2 regions of the Halomonas sp. MMH1-48 genome follow, and region 2 is predicted to be linked to the other one. Evidence: predicted binding sites of a transcription regulator. Region 2 holds the regulator's gene; the other holds the start of a gene.
The links. The regulator sigma-54, encoded in region 2, starts transcription at its own class of promoters, with help from an activator protein. The targets are predictions, from matches to a motif close to TGGCACNNNNNTTGCTNT.
Positions count from the first base shown of each region.

Region 1: the regulator sigma-54 is predicted to act here: its motif matches at 4,824-4,841, upstream of MHM37_RS05825 (P-II family nitrogen regulator).

Region 1 covers NZ_JAKRFL010000004.1:151,995-159,831, forward strand. The annotation lists gene MHM37_RS05805 (ABC transporter substrate-binding protein) at 1-780, opposite strand, end outside; gene MHM37_RS05810 (TonB-dependent siderophore receptor) at 899-2,995, opposite strand; gene MHM37_RS05815 (AraC family transcriptional regulator) at 3,133-4,068, opposite strand; gene MHM37_RS05820 (accessory factor UbiK family protein) at 4,203-4,559, opposite strand; gene MHM37_RS05825 (P-II family nitrogen regulator) at 4,918-5,256, shown strand; gene MHM37_RS05830 (ammonium transporter) at 5,344-6,591, shown strand; gene glnK (P-II family nitrogen regulator) at 6,855-7,193, shown strand; gene MHM37_RS05840 (ferredoxin--NADP reductase) at 7,337-7,837, opposite strand, start outside.
Region 2 covers NZ_JAKRFL010000001.1:411,819-419,655, reverse strand. The annotation lists gene yjgA (ribosome biogenesis factor YjgA) at 1-206, opposite strand, end outside; gene pmbA (metalloprotease PmbA) at 302-1,642, shown strand; gene MHM37_RS02010 (HPr family phosphocarrier protein) at 1,659-1,928, opposite strand; gene rapZ (RNase adapter RapZ) at 1,967-2,884, opposite strand; gene ptsN (PTS IIA-like nitrogen regulatory protein PtsN) at 2,943-3,410, opposite strand; gene raiA (ribosome-associated translation inhibitor RaiA) at 3,415-3,723, opposite strand; gene MHM37_RS01990 (RNA polymerase factor sigma-54) at 3,821-5,236, opposite strand; gene lptB (LPS export ABC transporter ATP-binding protein) at 5,342-6,100, opposite strand; gene lptA (lipopolysaccharide transport periplasmic protein LptA) at 6,114-6,608, opposite strand; gene lptC (LPS export ABC transporter periplasmic protein LptC) at 6,617-7,189, opposite strand; gene MHM37_RS01970 (HAD hydrolase family protein) at 7,189-7,731, opposite strand; gene MHM37_RS01965 (KpsF/GutQ family sugar-phosphate isomerase) at 7,774-7,837, opposite strand, start outside.

The sequences.
Region 1 (7,837 bases), on a different contig from region 2:
CAGGCGCAGCAGGTTGCCGTTTTGAACACTCGGCAGGTGTTGCCAGAGGCCGCTCCCCTCCAACTGCTCTTCCACGCCTGCGGGGAGTGGGTCGACGACCACCAGCGTGGCATCGGGGTAGCGTGCCAGCGCTTCGATACCGGCCAGTGAAAATCCCCAGGCGTTGGTGGGCTGATCCCAGGCGTTGGGCAATTCGAGCTGTTCTAGCACGGCGTTGTAGAGGCTGTTCTCGCCAAACACGCGCACATGGCGGGCATCCATGAACTGCACCATCAGCAGTGGGGGCGAGTCGCTGCGCTGGCGACGCAGGTCGGCCATCAGCTGCTGGGTGTTCTCGATCAGCGCATCGGCCTCGGCGTTGCGGTCGGTCAGCTCGCCCAGTTGGCGAGTGAGGCTCTGCATCTCTTGCCACGTATCCGCACCCGGTGAGTAGAGGGCGAAGGTGCCCACTGGGGCGATTTTCTCCAGCCGGGGAATGAGCCCGGTAAACATGGGCGAGAGCAGCGTTTGCTCGGGGGGCGATTGGGCCAGCAGCTCGAAGTTGGGCTGGGTGCGCAGGCCAATATCCATCACGCCCTCGGGAATGCGCGGCTCGCCCACCCAGTCGTGGTAGGCCGGTTGCTGCGCAATGCCGCTCACGGGGGCATCAATGGCTAGCAGCGTTTCAGCAATGGTCCAGTCGATGGTGGCCCACTGGGCGTGGCTGGCGGTAGACAGCAGCAGGCTTGCCGCGAGAAGGCCGTGGCGAGCCAGGATAAGCAGTCGGGGAAAACGGCGCATGGCATTAGTACCTAGCAATAAGCGCCTTATTTAAACGAGTCTATTTATCAATTGCAAATAGAAACACCCAGGCAAGCGCAGGTTGCGTAGGCCTGGGTGTGGGCTTGGTGGGCGATGCTCAGAAGCGGTAGTGAACGCTGGCAGTGATACCGCGTTCGGCACCGAAGTAGCAGTACTCCAGTGAGTTACACGATGCCACGTACGCTTTGTCCAACGCATTGTGCACATTCAGGCGGGTTTCGACGCCGTTCAAGCCTACTTGGCGCCAGTCGTAGCCCAGCGTGGCGTCAACCAATGTGTAATCCGGCACCGTGGCGGTGTTGGCGCGGTCGGCGGCAATGTCTGCGTAGTGGCGCACGCCTATGCCAACATCCACACCACTCAGCCAGCCTTCCTGCACGGCATAGTGACCCCACAGCTGCACTTGGTGGCGGGGTGAGTAAATAGCGTGATTGCCCTGGTTGCCGTCGTCGCTTTTGGCGTAAGTAATGTCGGTAAAGCTGTAGCCCGCCTGAAGCGAGAGCGCCTCGGTGAGCTGTGTTTGGGCTTCCAGTTCGATACCTTGCGACTCGATCTCGCCTACAGCGCGGTAGGGGTCGGTGGGCTGCTCTTTGGTCGCCACGTTCTCCTGGCTGATGTGGAACAGCGCTGCGCTGTACTGCTGCTGTTCGTTGGGCTGGTATTTCACGCCGGTTTCCCACTGCGCGCCTTCCATGGGAGAAAGCAGGTCGCCGTTGGCATCCACAAAGCTGGTGGGGGTAAAGGCCGTCGAGTAGCTGGCATAAGGTGCGATGCCGTTATCGAACAGGTACACCACCCCGGCGCGGCCGCTAAACTGGGTGTCGCTGAGCGCGCTGGTAGCGCCGCTGTCGCGGTTGGTGTTGTCGATATTGACCCAGTCAAAACGCCCGCCCAGCGTCACGCGCCACTGGTCAATGGCGATCTGATCCTGCAGATAGACCCCGGTTTGCTCCAGCTCGTGGTTCTCCTGAACGGGCGCGTAGAACACCAGCGGCTCGCTACCGTAGACTGGGTTGAAGGCATCCAGCGAGGGGAACGCGCCGGAAGGCCAAGCAACCTCGTTCTCGCGTTGCTGGTAATCCGCGCCGAGCAGCAGGGTGTGCTCCATGAAGCCGTTGGTCAGTCGCGCTTCTAACTGATTATCCACCGTCAGGGCCTGAAGCGACTCCTCGCTGCCGGAGTAGTAGCGGGCCAGTTCGTTGGAGGTCGGCGATGCCCAGCCAAAGCCGTACACCTGATTCAGCGTCACGTCTGAATTGAGATAGCGCAGCAGTTGGCGGGCGGACACGAGGTCGTTAAAGCGATGTTCGAGGGTATAGCCAAGCATGCGCTGGGTGCGCTGATAGGCGTCGTAGTCGGCTTCGCCATCGAAGAAGTTATTGCTTATTTGGCGGCCATTGCGAGCGATCACCGCGCCTTCATAGGGTACGCCGGAGTGGTAGCCGCCTTCTGGTTCATCTTGCAGGTAGGCTTCTACGGTGAGGCTGGTAGCGTCGGTCATGTCCCAGGTCAGCCGTGGCGCAATGGCGTAGCGCTCCTCCTCGGCTGGGCCAAACTGGGTATCGGCGGCGCTGGCAATGCCGGTGAGCCGAAACGCGACGCGCTGCTCTGCCCCCAGCGGGCCCGTGAGATCGAACGCGGCACTGCGCTGGTTATTGTTGCCGACACTGAAGCGCAGCTCGCCGCCCGGCTCGAACTCGGGGCGTTTACTGTTAAGAGCCACCACGCCGCCCGGTGAGGCACGGCCATACAGCACGGACGCCGGGCCGCGCACCACCTCGATGCTGTCTAGAAACCAGGGGTCGATGCGCATGCTGCTATGGGAGTTGGCGTCCCCCATCACCTTCAAACCATCTAAAAAGGTGTTGCTCAAGCTGCCATCGGAGAAGCCGCGCAGCACCAGGTAATCAAAACGGTTGGAAGCCCCTATTTGATTGCTGTACACGCCGGGCGTGTAGTCGGTAGCGCGTTGCACCGTGGTGACACCGCGCTGTGTCATCTGCGTATCGGTGATGGTTGAGACGCTCTGCGGCGTTTCAATAAAAGGCGTGGCGACTTTGGTGGCTGCTTGTTGAGCCGTCACGGTAACCGTGGCCAAGGGCGTGCTGGTTTGTGCCGCCACGGGTGACATCAGCACCATCAGCAGCGCGCTAGTGAGTGGAGCCAATAAGAACGGACGATGGAGGGAGGCCATAAGTGATCCTGAGAGGAAGTGGAATCAGTTTTATTGAGCAATGAGAATTATTACTTTTTATGGCATCGTAAAGGTATGCGTTATGCCAAGCCTGCTATGCGCGCTGTCATAAGTGATCGCATCAAGGGAACGATGACTTATGGCTTGTCCCGTTGAAGCTCGTGAGGGGAAACACCGAAGTGGCGCTTAAAGGCGCTCGAAAAATTGCTGGCATGGCGGTAACCGCAGCGGTGGGCCGTGTGTTGAACGCTGTGGCCTTGGCGCAACGATGCGTGCGCCTGCTCCAGGCGCGCTTGGCGAATGTAGTCGAACAGTGTGCAGCCGTAGTAGGCACGAAATTTCTGCCGCAGGCTGCTGGCGCTCATGGCGGCCTCTTTGGCTAGAGCCGCGAGGCTATAGGGCTCGGCGGGATGCTGAGTGATGCGCGCGTGCAGCGCTGCTAGGCGGCGTCTGTCTCGGGTGGAGAGGCCGTGATGCTTGGGGAGTGCGGGCGTCGTTTCCGGTAGTCCCAGGCCAATCAGTTGTATCGCGAGACCTTGCCACACGAGGGGCTGGCGCCAGGTGGTGGGTGGTTGCTCACTTATGGTGCAAAGGTGCTGGTGTAAGGCACTCGGCAGCCGCCAACGGTGCAAGGCCGGTTGGCTGCCGGGAGCGGGGAGCCCTAACGGTGCGGTCGTACGCACCGCAATATTCACGGTACTCAGGCGCGGCTGAGCCGGTTGGTGCACCGTTAGCGGGTGGTGGGCATCAAAGTGAGCGCACACTCCCTCCCCGGCACCTAGCTGCAGGTGCTGCTGGCCTATTTGTAGTTGAATCGTGCCTTCCAAAATAATGCTAAAGAACCAGGGGACGCTTTGGTAAGACGTGGAGGTATAGCCGCGCTCTACTTGCAGATTAGACAGCGTTAGGTGCAGCCCTTGGGGTAAGCCAACATCGTGCACATGGCCCAGCGCGACCGGCTGGTGTTGTAAAGGGGTGCCGTCCACGCGGTAGTGAATGCCAAATCGTTGGCCAAGCTGGACCAGCGAGCGGTGGGTGATTTCGGGCGTGATGAGGCGTTCCTGCGGGGGCATCTGAGCCGTCGCTATCGTGAATGAGGCAGCCAATCAACGCACGATAGCACTATCGCGACGGGAGTCAATGATAGTGATTCTTGTTCGCTAATTTGGGGCAGCTCAGCCTGCCCCATTCTGAGCACAACGGCGGCTTACTCAGTATCGCCAGTGGACGGTTTATCGGACGTTGGTTTCGTCGTCCCGGAGGGGTGCACAGGGGCGGGCGGCACTTCGGCTTCTACGGGCGTGGACGCGGTGTTGCTAGAGGCTTCTACGGCCGCTTCCAGGCTGGCCACTTGGCGCTCTAAGGCTTCAACCCGCGAGCGCGTGCGCTGCAGCACATCCATCAAAATATCGAAATCTTCCCGCGATACCAGCTCCAGGCGGTCAAAGGCGCCGCGTACCACCTGCTGGACACCTTTTTGAATATCTTCCGGGGCTTGCGACGCATTCTGCAGACGGTCGCCGATCTGCTGGGCTAAGCGGCTAATGCGATCTTGGGGCGCCATGGCTCTCTCCTTGAAAGGGCATGCATGAATATGAACTGCTTGTCAGTAAGGATACGCAACCCGACGCCGATTCGCATGCGCCGCGTGTGAATTAAGCGTGGTGAGCGGGAAGAATCAATGCATCGAAATGGAGCGGCTAGCTTTTATTAATGTTCATTAATGGTGCAAAGCCAGGGTGAGCCTCATTGGGTAGCACGTCTAAGCTACCGTGAATTGCTTATATAATTATTTTAAGTAATTGAAAGTTAATAATAAAAAAGCGGGTGGCACGGTATGCGCATTAGTAGGGCAAGCACTAAATTCGGGCGGCCATGCCGCTTTTCACCGAGTGGGACTGATCCAGCAGGGGAGATCCGGGATGAAACTCATCACCGCTATCATCAAGCCATTCAAGCTTGACGACGTTCGTGAAGCACTCGCCGACAACGGCGTTCAAGGGATTACGGTAACCGAAGTGAAAGGCTTTGGCCGCCAGAAAGGTCATACCGAACTCTACCGCGGCGCGGAATACGTGGTCGATTTTCTGCCAAAGGTGAAAGTGGAAGTCGCCGTGGACGATGCACGCCTGGAAAGCGTGCTGGACGCCATCTGTAACGCAGCGAATAGCGGCAAAATCGGCGACGGCAAAGTGTTCGTCACGCCGTTGGAAGATGTGATCCGTATTCGTACCGGTGAGCGCGGTGCAGATGCCGTGTAAGGGTAATGCTGGGCGGCTGATGATGTCGCCGCGCTGCCACGTACATCTTCCAAGTACCTCTTCTTAAGTACCAACGGGGAACACCTCATGAATGAGTTAGCTGATTTGAGCTATGCGCTCGATACGTTCTACTTCTTGATCTGCGGCGTGCTGGTCATGTGGATGGCCGCTGGCTTCGCGATGCTGGAAGCGGGCTTGGTTCGCTCCAAGAATACCGCCGAAATTCTGACCAAAAACATCGCGCTGTTTGCGATTGCTTGCACCATGTACCTGCTGGTGGGTTATTACATCATGTACTCCAGCAGCGCAGGCGGCTTCTTGCCGAACTTGGGCTTCTTGATCGGTACCGAGAACAGCGTCGATGCGGTGCTGGCCGGTGGCGACGATGCGCCTTACTACTCCATGCGTTCTGACTTCTTCTTCCAGGTGGTGTTCGTTGCCACCGCCATGTCGATTGTCTCGGGTGCGGTTGCTGAGCGTATGAAGCTGTGGGCCTTCCTGGCTTTCGCCGTGGTGATGACGGCGTTCATCTACCCGGTGTCGGGCTACTGGACCTGGGGCGGCGGCTGGCTGTCCGAAGTGGGTTACTCTGACTATGCCGGTTCTGGCATCGTCCACATGGCGGGTGCGGCCGCCGCGCTGGCAGGTGTACTCGTCCTGGGCCCGCGTAAAGGCAAGTACGGTAAAGACGGCTCTATCCATGCAATTCCCGGTGCCAACATGCCGCTGGCCACGTTGGGTACTTTCATCCTATGGATGGGCTGGTTCGGCTTCAACGGTGGTTCCGAGCTGAAAATGTCCGATATCGGCTCTGCCAACAACGTTGCGCAAGTATTCGTCAACACGAACGCTGCGGCAGCAGGCGGTGTGATTGCCGCTCTGGTGCTGGCCAAGCTATGGTTCCGTAAAGCGGATCTCACCATGGCGCTGAACGGTGCGCTGGCTGGCCTGGTCGCCATCACTGCGGATCCGCTCTCTCCCTCGGCGCTGGGCGCCGCCATCATCGGCGCAGTAGGTGGCCTGATCGTCGTCGCTGCGATCGTCACGCTGGACAAGCTGAAGCTGGACGATCCGGTGGGTGCGATCTCCGTGCACGGTGTGGTCGGTATCTGGGGCGTGCTGGCTGTGCCGCTCACCAATGGCGATGCCTCTTTCGGTGCGCAGTTAATCGGTATCGTGGGCATCTTTGGCTGGGTCTTCATCGCAAGCCTTGTGGTATGGCTGGTGCTGAAAGCGGTCATGGGCATTCGCGTGAGCGAAGAAGAAGAGTATGAAGGCGTCGATATCGCTGAATGCGGTCTGGAAGCCTACCCCGAGTTTAGCGTCAAGAAATAAGCTTGCGCTAATCATGTGAGCTGGCGTGCTCCTTGTGGCCTCCCCGAGTGGGAGGCCTTTTTGTCGTTGATGGATATGCGGTACGTCGAAGGTTATGAGCTAGTGACGTTCGGATTTTTTATTCTCCGCCCTTGGCGGTGTATGCTTAATCGACTGGGTAACGGGCTTGGCTACGTGAGCGCCCCGCTAACCTCGATGGTTATGACAATCGGTTAATAACGCTGTCTGCATGACAGCGGGCCACCAAGCTAGAGGATGTCGCAATGAAATTGATCTCAGCCATTATCAAGCCCTTCAAGCTTGATGACGTACGCGAATCGCTCTCGGATATCGGCGTGCAAGGCATTACGGTCACGGAAGTGAAAGGCTTTGGCCGCCAGAAGGGCCACACGGAGCTCTACCGTGGCGCAGAGTACGTGGTGGATTTCCTGCCCAAGGTGAAGCTGGAAGTCGCCGTCGACGACGATATGGCCGAGCAGGTGATCGACGCGATTACCCAGGTCGCCAATACCGGCAAAATCGGTGACGGTAAAATCTTCGTGATGCCGCTCGAGCAGGTCATCCGTATCCGGACCGGCGAAACCGGTAAAGACGCTGTCTAACCACGGTGAATGGTAAGGCGTGAACAGTGAGTCGCGCTGAATCGACAAAGCCCCTGTGGATAATATCCACAGGGGCTTTGTGCATAAGGCGACGATGACACGGGCTACGATTTCCTATTCACCCTTCACCCTTCGAACGGGGCTCACTTCTCAACGAAGGCGCGTTCGATGACGTAGTCGCCCGGCTCGCCCATACGCGGGGAGATGTTCAGGCCCAGCTCGTCGAGCAGGGCGCTGGTGTCGTCCAGCATCGCCGGGCTGCCGCAAATCATCGCGCGGTCTTGGCGCGGGTCGATGGGGGGTAGGCCGGTGTCTTCGAACAGCTTGCCGGTGCGAATATGGTCGGTCAGGCGACCCATGGTGTGAAACTCTTCGCGAGTCACCGTGGGGTAGTACACCAGCTTCTCGGCGATCTCTTCGCCCAGGTATTCGTGGGCGGGCAGCTCTTTGGTGATGAAGTCGGCGTAGGCCAGCTCGGAGACTTCGCGCACGCCGTGTACCAGCACGACTTTCTCGAAGCGCTCGTAGACTTCCGGGTCCTGAATCAGGCTCATGAACGGCGCCAAGCCGGTGCCGGTCGAGAGCATGTAGAGGTTACGGCCTGGCAGCAGGTCGTCGCACACCAGCGTGCCGGTCGGCTTGCG
Region 2 (7,837 bases):
CCCTCATGGGAGCGAATGCGAGCGGTTTCATCGATGGCGCGCAGCATATCGTCAGACAGCGGAAAGCGTGAGCGTTCGGTGGAGTTCATGGCAATCAGGGTTTCGCCAAGCGCCTGTAAGGCGTGCATTTCTCGCTTTAGCTGCGATTTACTGGGGCGCTCTACCTGTTCGTCGATGTCAATTGGCTCGGGACGTTGCTTGGGCATATAGCTACTCACAGATTAGATTCGTTCGCAGCATTATATCAGGCTGTGACCACAACATTGATCCGCCAACGCGTTTCAGGCGAAAAGGAGGCCACATGGCACAGGCATTTGATGCATCGGCGCAGCAGGCATTACTGACACAGCGCGCTGAAGAAGCGCTTGCCCTAGCAAAGCAGCTAGGTGCAGATGCTGCTGAAGTGGGTGCCAGCGTCGATCAAGGCATGGGCGTCAGCGTTCGTTTAGGCGAGGTGGAAACCGTTGAGCTGTCGCGCGATCAGGGAATTGCGGTAACGCTATACGTGGGCAAGAGAAAGGGGAGCGCCTCGTCTACCGATGCCAGCAGCGCGTCGATTCGCGCAACGGTCGAGAAAGCGCTCGCGATCGCGCGCTATACCGGAGAAGATCCTGCCGCCGGTTTGGCAGACGCGTCGCTGATGGCCACCGAGCTACCCGATTTGAAAGTCCACCACCCGTGGACGCTCACCACGGATGAGGCCATCGACCTGGCCCTTCGCTGCGAGCAGGCTGGACGCAGCGCGGAGGGGATTCATCAGTCGGAGGGTGCGTCACTCTCCAGCGGCGAGGGTGTCCGTGTTTATGCCAACAGCCACGGATTTTTGGGCACTCAAAAAGGCAGCAATCACTCGCTCTCATGCATGCTGATCGCCCAGGACGATCAGGGTATGCAGCGCGACTATGATTACACCGCCGCACGTAATCCACACCATTTACGCAGCCCGGAAGAGGTCGGTCGAGAAGCGGCAACTCGCACGCTTCGCCGACTGGGTGCGCGTCGGCCACCGACCGGTACCTTTCCGGTGCTGTTCGACCCTACGCTAGCCAGCGGCCTGATCGGTCATCTAATGAGCGCCTTGGCAGGCGGTGCGCTATACCGAGAAGCCTCTTTTCTGTGTGACCGTCTGGGAACGCCGCTTTTCCCCGAGTGGTTTGGCTTGGAAGAGCGACCCATGGAAGTGGGGGCGACGGCGAGCTCGCCGTTCGATGCCGAGGGGGTGCAAACCCGTAATAATCGATTCATCGATCGGGGGCAGGTTGCCAGCTACATGCTTTCTGCTTATAGCGCACGGCGTTTAGGTATGCACTCGACTGGAAATGCAGGTGGCGCGCGCAATTTACGCCTGCTGGCTCCGTTAACGCCACGAGCCGAGCTGTTGAGTCAGATGGGGCAAGGTATTTGGGTCACCGAACTCATGGGGCAGGGGGTGAACGGTGTGACCGGTGATTACTCGCGGGGAGCGGCAGGCTTTTGGATTGAAAACGGTGAAGTTCAGTACCCAATCGAGGAGTTCACGATCGCCGGTAACCTGAACAAGATGTTTGCCGGGCTGAGCGGCGTAGGGGATGACACGGATACACGGGGCAGCATTCACACGGGGAGCTGGCTGGTGGATGCGATGACCGTGGCGGGCAGCTAAGCGTACGCTGCATCGATTACTGATCTTCTTCAAACCGAGCGTCGAATAGCGCCTCGATAGCATCGAGCGCTCGTTCGGCGTCTTCCCCTTCTGCAATGACGGTGAGCTCGGTACCGCAGGGCGCGGCGAGCATGAGCAGTGACATGATATTGGCAGCATCCGCTTTTTGCTGCTTCTTGTACACATGAATCTGGGCAGAGAACTGCTGGCCACACTGAACCAGTTTGGTGGCTGCGCGGGCGTGAAGGCCGCGCTGATTGGTAAGGGTCAACGTTCTTTCGGGCACTCTGGTTCCTTTTTGCCGAGTGGGGTTTTAGGGAGGGCTCAGGGAGTACTGGGCGTCGCCGCCGTATGTTGGGTTGTCGGCGTTTCGCTGAGCGTGTACTGCAGCCCTAGCTCGCGATGCCTCAACTGCACTTCCCCTGTTTGTTTGACGAGCCGCTGTGCAAGCTGCTCGATCATATAAACGGACCGGTGTTGGCCGCCCGTGCAGCCAATGGCCACGGTCATATAGCTGCGATGGCTATTTTGATAAGCTGGTAGCCACTTCTCCAGCCACGTTTCAATATCGCTTGCCATGGCCTCTACCACGGGGTAGCCGCTCAAGAAGTCGATGATGTTGGCGTCGCGACCGGTATATTGGCGCAGAGTAGGGTCCCAATAAGGATTGGGCAAGCAGCGTACGTCGAACACGAGGTCGGCATCCAGCGGAACGCCGCGTTTGTAGCCAAAGGACTCGAAGGTGAGCGTCAGTTGATGCTGGCGCTGATGAGCTACTTGGTCGGTAATGCGGCGTCGCAGATCGTGTACGGAGAGTCGAGACGTATCGATCAATAAATCGGCGAGGTCGCGAATGTCATTCAGCGTCTCTTCTTCTTTGTTGATCGCTTCTTCCAGCGTCATGTCGCTATCACGGGTGAGGGGATGACGACGGCGGGTGGCCGAGTAACGCTCCAGCAAAATACGCGCATCGGTTGTCAGGTAGATCACCTGAAAACGAATTTCCCGGTGGCGCAATTCTTCAAGTAGCGCTGGCAGACGCTCCAGCGCAGTAGGTAAGTTGCGTGCGTCGATACTGACGGCAATCCGGGTGCGCTCACCCTGGGCGCGCAACTCGTCGATAAGCGAGCCCAACAGCATGGCAGGCAAGTTATCGATCGCGTAATAGCCAAGATCTTCCAGCGCTTGTAAGGCGATAGACTTACCGGAACCTGAACGGCCGCTAATGATCACCAGTTGCATAGCGTCTCTCTTGGCGTTTGAGCGTAAGAAGTAAAGACAAATTGAAGGAGTAGATCTGTTACGCAGCCTGTTCGCGTATCTTGGCCGTTATCAGCGTCAACAGTTCTTTTTGACTGCCTGCTTTGCGCAGCTGTTGGCGAGTATCGGCGTCGTTCATGATCGTCGCGACTTGTCCGAGCAAAGCAAGGTGCGTGTCATCGGCTTCTTCAGGCACCAGCAAAACGAACACGAGATCGACCGGGTCCCCATCGATGGCATCGAAATCGACGGGTTCCGCCAGTTTCAAAAAGCCAGCAATGGGGGCACTGCAGTGCGGGCTTCTTGCGTGGGGAATGGCAACACCGTTGCCAATCCCCGTGCTGCCAAGACGCTCGCGCCCAATCAAACGACTGAACACTTCTTGGCTGTCAAGGCTGGGCGTGTTTTGGGCGATAAAGGTGCTGAAAAACTCCAGCACCCGCTTTTTGCTGCCCCCGGGTACGTCATAAAGCACGCGCTCCGGGGGGAGAATGGTTTCCAACGTCATTGAGTTAACGCACGCCTGCGCCTTGAGCGCGAGCTTGTGCTTTTTCCTTGTGTTTGACGAGTTGACGATCGATTTTGTCCGCAAGGGCATCGATGGCGGCATACATATCGTTATCGAGTGCCTCGGCATGAAGGTCAGCACCGGCGGCATGTAGCGTGCACGCTGCCTGCTGGCGCTCCTTTTCGACAGATAAGGTCACTTGTACCGTGGTGATATTGTCGTAGTGTCGTTCGACGCGTTCCAGCTTTTCGTTAACGTAGTCACGCAAGGCGTCAGTCAGTTCAACGTGATGACCAGTGATGTTTACTTGCATTGACGTGCTCCTTATCCATCGGGCTGTACTTCGATTGTAACCCTTTTTACGCTATTGCAAAGCCCTTGCGGTGAGTTTGTCACGACCAAGCGTTTAACTAGCGTAAACGGCGGCGCTCGCTCGAAGAGGGAATGCCCATCGACTCGCGATATTTCGCGACGGTACGTCGTGCCACGCTTATTCCGCCCTCTTCGAGAAGCGTCACCAAGCGACTATCGGAGAGCGGTTTGCCTGAGGGCTCCTCTTGAATGAGCTTTTTGATACGTGCGCGAATGGCCGTGCTCGAGTGGCTGTCGCCGCCGTCTTGGCCACTGACTTGACTGGAGAAAAAGTATTTCAACTCGAACACGCCACGCGGTGTATGAATGAACTTCTGTGTCGTCACGCGGGAAATGGTCGACTCATGCATCTCTACGGCTTCGGCGATGTCGGCCAAGATCAGCGGCTTCATGGCCTCTTCGCCGTGCTCTAGAAAGCCAATTTGGCGAGCGATGATTTCACGCCCCACGCGCAGCAAGGTGTCATTGCGGCTAGAGAGGCTTTTGATCAGCCAGCGCGCTTCTTGAAGGTGCTCTTTCAAGAACTGGTTGTCCTGGCTCTTGTCGGCGCGTTTGATCAAGCTGGCGTAGTCGGGTTGGATGCGTAGCCGTGGAAGAGCGTCCGGGTTGAGCTCTAAATGCCAGCCTTCGTTGTCATGGCGCACGACCAGATCGGGAGTGATGTAGCTATCGTCGGTCACGCCGTAGGCGCTGCCGGGTCGGGGGTCGAGGCTGCGAATTAATCGAATGACGTCATCCAACTGCTCATCGTCCAGGCTCAAACGGCGCTTGAGGAGGCGCATATCGTCTTTGCCTAGCGCCTCCAAAAACTGTCGTACCAGCCGTTTGGCTGGCATCAATAGCGGGGTGTCTTCCGGCAACGCAGCAAGTTGAAGCATCAGACATTCGCGCAGGTCGCGAGCGAATACGCCGGTCGGCTCGAACTGCTGCAAGCGCAGTAGGGTATTTTCCACTTCCCGTTGGCTCAAGCCGTCATGACCTTGTGCTTTGAGCCCTTCACGAATGTCGTTGAGCGGCTGGGTAAGATAACCATTGGCGTCCAGCGCATCGATCAGGCTCTCCGCAATTGCATATTCCCGTGAGCTGACATCGGTCATGGCCAGTTGCCACAGCAAATGGCCATGAAGGCTTTGGCCAGCGGCTTGGCGCTCGAAGTCGGGTCCTTCGCTACCACCGCTCAGACTGCCCATGTCTTGGTAGGTGTCCGACCAGTCGCTGTCGACGGAGAGTTCGTTGGGAATGCTGTCAGACCACTCGGCCTCTTGCGGCTCGCTGACTGCCTGCTCTCCAAACTCGTCCTCTTGCTCGAGCATAGGGTTGGCGTCAAGCGCTTGCTGAATTTCTTGACGGAGGTCCAGCGTAGAGAGCTGCAGCAGGGCAATGGCCTGTTGCAGCTGGGGTGTCATGGTCAGCTGTGTGCCGATACGCAATTGGAGAGAAGCTTTCATGACCATCTGAGAACCACTCGTTAATCAGAAAGCTCCACCCTAGAGCGAGTTATGGCTACGTGCAAGTGCAATAAGCATGCCACTAAAAGAAAAGTTTGGTCAGGCCTCGGTTTAGAGCCGGAAATCAGCGCCCAGATAGACGTCGCGAACCTTTTGGTTATTGAGAATCTCCTGGGCGTTCCCACTGGCGATGATGTGGCCATCGCCAACGATGTAGGCGATATCGCAAATATCCAGGGTTTCACGCACGTTGTGGTCGGTGATCAAGACGCCGATGTGGCGTTTTTTGAGTGCACGGATAATGGTTTTGATTTCGCCGACCGAAATAGGGTCGACCCCGGCAAAGGGTTCGTCGAGTAGAATGAACGCGGGCTCGGTGGCCAGCGACCGCGCGATCTCTACTCGACGGCGCTCGCCTCCTGAGAGGCTCATGCCTAGGTTGTCACGAATATGGGTGATATGAAAATCTTCGAGCAGTGACTCCAGGCGAGCTTCTCTGGCACTGCGATCGAGCGTTTTGCGCGTCTCGAGGATGGCCATGATGTTATCGGCTACCGAGAGCTTGCGAAAAATCGAGGCCTCTTGGGGAAGATACCCAATGCCTGCCATGGCGCGTTCGTGCATGGGCGCGTGGGTCAAATCCAGATCGTCGATACCCACATTGCCCGCATCGGATTTGACCAGTCCGACGATCATGTAAAACGAGGTGGTTTTACCGGCTCCATTGGGGCCCAACAGTCCAACGACACTGCCCTGGGCGATTTCCAGGTTGATGTCCTTGACGACGCGGCGGCGTTTGTAGCTCTTCGCTAGGTGGTGGGCGTAGAGCGTTTTGACAGGTGCGGAATCTGCAGACGTTGATGCTGCCACGTGTGGGCGCTCCCTATTGTTCCGGCTGAAGGGTCATGCGAATGCGCTGGTTGTCGCTACCGTTCACGTCGGAGCGAGCTTGCACCACTTCCTGGTCGATGAAGTACTCCAGGCGGCCCCCTTGAAAGCGGTCGCCTTGCTGGGTCAGTTCGGCTCGGTCGATCAGCTCCACGCGGCGTTCGGCGACGTGATAGATGATGCGCCGCGCCCAACCTTCCATGGGGGTCTCCTGGTCGTCGAGACGATTGCGCAAGTAGGCACGCTCACCCGTGGCAATGGCTTGAGAAAGTTCCCCTGCATCATTGCGCTGAATCTCGACGCGTTCGCCGCGCAATTGCATTTCGCCTTGACGAATATCCACGTTACCTGAGTAAACTGCGGTGCCCGCGCGCTGGTCGAGGTCCAGGCGGTCGGCTTCTACTTCGATGGGTGCTTGGCTTTGCGCCATGGCAGCCGTCGCCAGCGGTAGCGTTAAAGCAAAGAGGGTGGTGCGGAGAGAGGCATTCATCGCGACTCCTAGGGGGTACGAGTGGCCGGCGGATGCACGCCGCGCACGTTGTTGGTCAGGCGGACCTGGCTGTCATCCAGCCAAACGTCCATGCGGGAAGCTTCCATACGCTGAGGGGGCTGCTGCAACAGCACGGGCGTAGTGCTCCAGGCGTGGCGGGTCACGCCATCGTAGTTGAGTTGCTGTGTATCGAGCTGCCAACCCTCTTCAGGCGCGAGCAGCCGGGCAGACCCGCGCAGCGTCAAGGCCTGAGTATCGGTATTCAGGGTGCCGGTATCCGCGGTCGCCAACCACTCCCGCTGTTCGCTATCGAACAGCGTAGCACGTGGCGACACGACATCTGTCATGGCCGTTTGAGGTGTATGCACTAGCCGGGGAGTGACCAGCGACTGCTGAATCGCCCCCGATTCCCCAAATAGGGTGATTTCGGCATTCTCTAATACATGACCTGGCTCCTGAGCGCGCGCTTGCTCGTCGATATCTCGCTCTTGGGCGCTGCGCGGGTCGAGCCAAACCAAAAGCATGCCCAGGACGACGACCAGTGCCGTTACCCAAACTCGTTTTCTGAGCTTTACGCCCATCATGAGTGCCTGTGAAGATAGGTGTCGAGTACGGCATCCCAATGCCCTTGGGAGGTGAGCAGCGTATCGCAAATTTCACGCACCGCGCCGTGCCCGCCCAACCGTTCGGTGATCCAATCGGCGTGGGTATGCATATAATCGGGTGCATTGGGGACCGTGATGCCAACGCCTGCGCGCTTGATGGGTGCCAAGTCTGGCAGGTCGTCCCCGCAGTAAGCGACTTGTTCGAGCGTAATATCCAGCCGCTGGCAGAGGGCTCTCAGGGTCGTGAGTTTGTCTTCGCAGCCTTGATGCACATGGCTGATACCTAGTGCCGCAGCGCGCTGGCTGACCATCGGCGAATCGCGGCCGGTGATGAGCGCCACATGAATGCCAACGCGTTTGAGCAGTTTCAAGCCATGCCCATCCTGAGTGTGAAACGCTTTGATCTCGATGCCGTCGGCTTGAAAGTAGAGTCGGCCGTCCGTCAAAACGCCATCTACGTCTAGCGCAAGTAGTTTTACGCGGCGGAGCCGGTCGAGTAGTGCATCGGGTAGGGCCATATAGCCTCCTTAACATCCATGGCAAAAAGCGTTATCACGCAGTTAAATCACACCGCTGGCCAGTAAGTCATGCATATGTAGCGCGCCGATGGGACGCTGTTGCTCG